DNA from 2 places in the Aliivibrio sp. SR45-2 genome. Region 1 is predicted to be linked to the other one. Evidence: predicted binding sites of a transcription regulator. Region 1 holds the regulator's gene; the other holds the start of a gene.
The links. The regulator CRP, encoded in region 1, controls carbon source genes, mostly activating them, when cyclic AMP is high. The targets are predictions, from matches to a motif close to TGTGANNNNNNTCACA.

Region 1 (3,430 bases):
CTTCTTCCATTAGTGGAAGGCAGCACAGTAAGCACGAAACATGGCATGGTTAGAACTGATCACATGCTATTCATCACATCAGGTGCATTCCAAATGGCGAAACCATCCGATTTGATCCCTGAATTACAAGGTCGCTTACCGATCCGTGTTGAGCTAGAAGCGCTAACGGCAAATGACTTTAAGCGTATTTTAACCGAGCCAAATGCCTCACTAACTGAGCAATACATCGCTCTATTAGCGACTGAAAATGTCAATATCGAATTTACTGAAGATGGTATTAGTCGTATTGCAGAGTCTGCATTTAGAGTTAATGAAACGACAGAGAACATCGGTGCTCGTCGTTTGCACACCGTAATGGAACGTCTAATGGAAGAAATTTCTTATGATGCTTCAGAGAAAGGCGGTGACAGCTTAACGGTAGATGACGCTTATGTAACCTCTCGTTTAGGTGAATTAATTGAAAATGAAGACTTAAGTCGCTTCATTTTGTAATCATTCCCCCTTTTAAAAAAGGCCCGATTCAACACTGAATCGGGCCTTTTTACATTAATTTTTTCAAATGTAATTACGCAATGATTTCCCAACTGTGAGTCATTTCAATACCCGAGCCGAGCATTAAACACACTGAACAATATTTCTGTAAAGAATCTGCCGTCACTCTTTCCACGATCGTAGGATCAAGCTTATCCCCTGTTATCTCAAAATGAATATTTACGTGAGTAAATAATTTTGGTGCCACATCTCGACGAGCACTTGATAGCTTAGCGACACAACCCGTGACCGCTTGATTGGCTGATTTCAAGCCATCAATCACATCAACAGAGCTACATCCTCCCGCCGCCATTAATACCAATTCCATCGGGCTTGGTGCTTTTTCTCCACCATTACCATCCATAACAACAGAGTGACCAGATTGTGATTGACCTAAGAAAGTAAATCCATCAATCCATTTAACTTCAGCATTCATAAAAGCCTCTTTACAACATAAAAGGAAAACTCGTGATCCATTTCACGAAATTGTGCCCTTGGTCGCACTATTCATACGATCAAAGTCAAGAAATCGATTGCGAAACAGGGTATTATTTTATCAATTATCTCAACGAACATGCAGCCTTGTTCCGATAACCATATTCTATAGGCCAAACTGATATTTGGCTCAGTTATTTTAAAATGGACATCGCCTACTTGGCAAACGCAGAGGAAGTATAAAGTATGGTTCTAGGTAAACCTCAGACAGATCCAACATTAGAGTGGTTCTTATCTCATTGTCACATTCATAAGTACCCATCAAAAAGTACTTTGATTCACGCGGGTGAAAAAGCTGAGACTCTTTACTACATCGTAAAAGGTTCTGTTGCTGTACTGATTAAAGATGAAGAAGGAAAGGAAATGATCCTTTCTTACCTTAACCAAGGTGACTTCATTGGTGAACTTGGTTTGTTTGAAGAAGGCCAAGAACGTTCAGCATGGGTTCGTGCAAAAAGTCCTTGTGAAGTCGCTGAAATTTCATTCAAGAAATTCCGTCAACTGATTCAAGTAAACCCAGATATTCTGATGCGTCTTTCTGCTCAAATGGCAACTCGTCTACAAATCACTAGCCAAAAAGTGGGTGATTTAGCATTCCTAGACGTAACAGGCCGTATCGCTCAGACTCTACTGAATCTAGCTAAACAACCAGATGCAATGACTCACCCAGACGGCATGCAAATTAAGATCACTCGTCAAGAGATCGGTCAAATTGTAGGTTGTTCACGTGAAACTGTTGGTCGTATCTTGAAGATGCTTGAAGAGCAAAACTTGATTTCAGCACACGGTAAAACAATTGTAGTTTACGGCACTCGTTAATTTAACGATAACCATAAACAAATAAAAACGCAGCCCATAAGCTGCGTTTTTTTATGAGTAGACTTTACGACCTAAAGACGTAAATTACCCATCGGTACTTTCAAAAATCTTATCCGCAGAAGCCTCAACAAACCCTTGATATAATTCCCCTGTAGGTAAGGCATAACGTTTGGCAAACTCATAAAAACCACCCGGAATATCAAATTCACCCTCAGTAAAGTTTACGGTTACTTTATCAGCCATCGTTGAGGACTGCTCTAAATGAACCTCAGGAGATCCTTTGACTTCTCCACCAACTTCATTAATAGAAAAACCCGCTTTTCGAAGATGTTGATTTACATCCACCACGCTATCAAAACCATCCAACTGATTAACATACACAGTAAAATGATTTGCCCCATAACCATGAGCCGCCAACCAAGAAGCGTATTCACTTTCTTTTGCTAACGTTTCGTACTCTTCATAACTTAATGACCAAGGTCGGCCAGAAGACAAAAAGTCATTACTAACAAAATAGTGGGCAGGCACTTGTTTAACTAACTTATGAATAATATCTTGAGCCTGAACAGAAAGTTCCTCAACTAATAATTCACTAATAAACACTTTAGGCGCTTTTGGATCTGGGTGTTCGAAATGTTGAGCTTTTAATTTTTTAGCAACAAACTCATATTCATCACACGCTTTATAGCCCATCGCTAAAAATGGCGCCGCTAACGTAGATAAACCCACTTTAGATAGATTAAACGTTCTTAATGCGATGTGATCATTAATAATCTCGTCACCGCCAGACAGTAATTGTCGAACCTTCCCAGCAGAAGGAGATAAACGAACGACATAATCTTGCCATAGTGCCGAAAATAAAGAATTCACATTATTCATACTCGTTACCTCTTAAAGAGTTAGTCCTGGAGATAATTGTGCAGGAATTTCACACGCGTCACCTTCCATCGATGCCATTGGATAAGCACAATAATCTGCCGCATAATACGCACTCGGCTTCATATTACCCGATGCACCTGGGCCACCAAATGGCGCATCACCACTCGCACCTGTCAATTGACGATTGCGATTAACGATACCTGCACGAATGTGTTCAACAAAGTATTCCCACTCACTGTCATCCGTCGATACTAGACCCGCAGATAAACCATAGCGAGTGTCATTAGCAAGCTCTACCGCTTCTTCTAATGTCTCATAACGCACGACTTGTAGTAATGGTCCAAAGTATTCTTCATCGGGTAATTCAGCAACGTTAGTAGCATCGATAATCCCCGGAGAAACAAAGGCGTGACCTAGGCTTTTAGCTTCAAGTAGAGACTCCCCACCTAAATCTTGTAAATTCTTCTGAGCGTTGAGAATAAACTCTGCTGCTGCGACTGAGATTTGTGGTCCCATAAATGGCGTATTCTCGGCAAAAGGTTGATCAACCACGATGGTTTTTGCCACTTCAACGAGACGAACTAATAACTCATCTCCCGCCTTACCTGTAGGAACATACAAACGACGGGCACAAGTACAACGCTGGCCTGCACTAATAAATGCCGATTGAATAATCGTATAAACTGCGGCCTCTTGCTCACCAAAG
Region 2 (3,430 bases), on a different contig from region 1:
TAGGGCTTTTTTGGTTTTCACCAGACCATTTATCGACAAAGGTAGAAGCGCAAGATTTACAACGATAACGTTGACGATCACCACTATAACCGAAGGCATGATAAAGCTCACGATGAGTAAGAACATCTAAACCAAAGTGAGAGCAATGGGAATTATTACAAGCAGGTAAAGAATGGCATTGCACTTTTTGCTGACGTGCAAGTTCGTTCAATACTTCATTGTTATTGATTAAGGGAGGAAAAGCACCACATTTCCGACAAACTAATGCAGGTCGCTTCGGGTTTGTGCGTTGAACTAAATAATGTTGTTCATCGCTATCACCAAAATTGTCACACGCCAATGTTTTACAAAAATTGAGTTGTAACCCTTTAGCAGCCAACGGCAGTTTTTCAGTTGGCACTAGACACCCCTTATGTTTTTAAAACGCCAGAATGTTCTGGCGTTGAGGATAGGACTACAGTTTAATGGCGGTTTCTAGTGCCACTGTCATCATATCATTGAATGATTTTTGACGATCTTCTGAACTTAATTTCTCACCGCGTTTTATGTGGTCAGATACTGTTAGGATAGTAAGTGCTTTCGCGCCTAGATCCGCTGCCACACCATAAATGCCAGCCGCTTCCATATCAACACCCAAGATGCCTAATTTTTCCATTTTGTCGAACAGATCAGTTTCTGGAGAGTAAAATAAATCCGCAGAGAATACGTTACCTACTTTTACTGGTACATTAAGTTCACGAGCTTGAGCAACCGCCGTTTCTAATAAACCAAAATCAGCAATGGCTGCAAAATCATGGTTGTTAAAACGAATACGGTTAACTTTTGAATCGGTAGAAGCACCCATTCCGATAACAACGTCCATTAGTTTCACGTCATCGTGTACTGCGCCACAGCTGCCAACGCGAATGATGTTTTTAACACCAAATTCCGCGATCAGTTCGTGTACATAGATACAACAAGAAGGAATACCCATGCCGTGACCCATAACGGAGACTTTTTTGCCTTTATAAGTACCGGTGTAACCGAACATATTACGAACGTCACATACTTGAGTTACGTCTTCTAAGAAGTTTTCAGCAATGAATTTAGCTCGTAGTGGATCTCCAGGCATTAGAACTGTTTCTGCGAAATCACCAACTTGTGCATTAATATGTGGGGTAGCCATAATCAAGGTCTCCAGTCTATAAAGTATAAAAATTTAAGTTTAACTAAATTTGTTGAACATTTTTGTTCGATATGGCGCTATTTTAGGCCTATATTTTAAGGTGTCATGAGATTGATGTCACATTTTTTATCAGAATGTACATTATTTTTATCCTTGATAACGAAATCTGTTGAAACTAAAGAGGCAATCGTAAACGCTTGGTCTGTTCTTATCTTTAATACAGAGTATTGGTTTCATTCTGAGTGGTTCTATTTTAAATTGAAGTTATTGTCTTCTAAGAGGATGATGTACCAAGTTTATCTATGATATTAAAAGTGAGTAAATTGATGAAAGCAAAAAATAAACAATACGCTGTAATTGGTTTAGGCCGTTTTGGTTTAACAGTTTGTGAAGAGTTACATCAATATGGTTCACAAGTGTTAGCCGTTGATATTAATGAAGAACGAGTAAAAAAAGCGACTGATTTTGTGTCTACCGCTGTGGTGGCAAATTGCGCGAGCGAAGAGACCGTTGCTGAGCTAAAATTAGATGAATACGATATGGTAATGGTAGCCATTGGTTCTGATATCAATGCCAGTATCCTGACCACATTGGTACTTAAAGAAGCGGGTGTTAAAACCGTTTGGGTGAAAGCGAATGATAAATTTCATGCGAAAATTTTAACTAAGATCGGCGCTGATCATATTATTCTTCCTGAAAGAGACATGGGTATCCGAGTCGCAAGGAAAATGCTCGATCGCCGTGTATTTGATTTCCATCTTCTAGGCAGTGGACTGGCTATTACCGAAATTGTGGTGGGTGGCCAAAATATGGGGAAATCGTTAGGGCAGCTTGATTTTTGTCAAATGTCAGACGTGAAGATATTAGCCATTAAGCGCGGACCTGAAATCATATCAGCGCCTGAATACAGTAAAGAATTAGAAATGGGAGATATTCTTATTATTGTTGGTCCAGAAGTGAAACTGGCACAAAAAATCAGAACATTATGAATTATTTACCCAAACGTGGTCTATTCCCGTTAAAGAATAGTCAAAAATCAAAAGAGTGGTCAGAACCTAGGATCATTCTCTTTTCATTTTTGGCTATTCTGTTGCCTTCTGCTTTGCTATTAACACTGCCGATATTTTCAGTGTCAGGCTTAAGCTTTATGGACGCTTTATTTACTGCAACCTCAGCCATCAGTGTGACAGGTTTGGGTGTTGTTGATACTGGTACACATTTCACGACCAGTGGTAAAGTGGTCTTAATGTTTTTAATGCAGATTGGTGGTCTTGGCCAAATGACATTGTCAGCGGTATTGCTGTATGTTTTTGGTTTGAGGTTAAGTTTACGTCAACAAGCGTTAGCGAAAGAAGCCTTGGGGCAAGAGAAGAAGATAAACTTACGCAAATTAATTAAGAATATTATTTACTTTGCACTGGCGGCTGAGTTAATTGGGATGTTTATTCTTTCATTTCGTTGGGTACCAGAGTTAGGACTGGCAAAAGGTATGTTCTATGCCGCTTTTCACTCCATATCGGCGTTTAATAATGCAGGCTTTTCTTTATTTTCAGACAGCTTAATGGGGTATGTTAGCGATCCACTTGTTATATTTACTCTGTCTTTCCTCTTTATTGGGGGTGGTCTTGGGTTTACGGTTATTGTTGATTTAGTTAAAAATGGCTCTAAAGGATTCAGTCGACTGCAATTGCATACCAAAATCATGCTCATAGCAACGCCGACATTGTTACTTATCGGTACGTTATTTTTCTATGTACTTGAATATAATAATCCGAATACCTTGGCTTCGTTATCTGTGGGTGATCAATGGTTGGCGGCTTTTTTCCAATCAGCGAGTGCACGTACTGCGGGCTTTAATAGTGTCGATTTAACACAGTTCACCCAACCTGCGTTATTTATTATGATTATATTAATGCTCATTGGTGCTGGGTCTACATCGACAGGGGGGGGCTTAAAAGTATCAACAGTGACAGTAGCGGCAGTGGCAACATGGACTTTTTTACGTCAGAAGAAAAACGTTGTGATGTTTAAAAGAACGATAGGCTGGCCAATAGTAACTAAATCGTTAGCTATTATTGTCGTGAGTGGATTGTTGCTTTCTATCGCTATGTTTTCGTTAATGCTGACAGAAAATGCTGGTTTTGACAAAGTCATGTTTGAGGTTATCTCAGCGTTCGCAACGGTAGGCTTAACGGCGGGTTTAACGGCGGAGTTATCTGAACCGGGTAAATTTATTATGGTTATTGTTATGATTATTGGTCGAAT

Region 2: deoD (purine-nucleoside phosphorylase) is a predicted target of CRP. The motif match lies at 1,272-1,287, and genes of this name have one in related genera.

The regions. Positions count from the first base shown of each region.
Region 1 covers NZ_CAWPRC010000150.1:127,944-131,373, forward strand. The annotation lists gene hslU (HslU--HslV peptidase ATPase subunit) at 1-492, shown strand, start outside; gene AACV33_RS09500 (OsmC family protein) at 566-967, opposite strand; gene crp (cAMP-activated global transcriptional regulator CRP) at 1,213-1,845, shown strand; gene AACV33_RS09510 (DUF1338 domain-containing protein) at 1,930-2,724, opposite strand; gene astD (succinylglutamate-semialdehyde dehydrogenase) at 2,737-3,430, opposite strand, start outside.
Region 2 covers NZ_CAWPRC010000188.1:8,409-11,838, forward strand. The annotation lists gene AACV33_RS17970 (IS1 family transposase) at 1-400, opposite strand, end outside; gene deoD (purine-nucleoside phosphorylase) at 455-1,165, opposite strand; gene AACV33_RS17980 (potassium channel family protein) at 1,492-2,154, shown strand; gene AACV33_RS17985 (TrkH family potassium uptake protein) at 2,151-3,430, shown strand, end outside.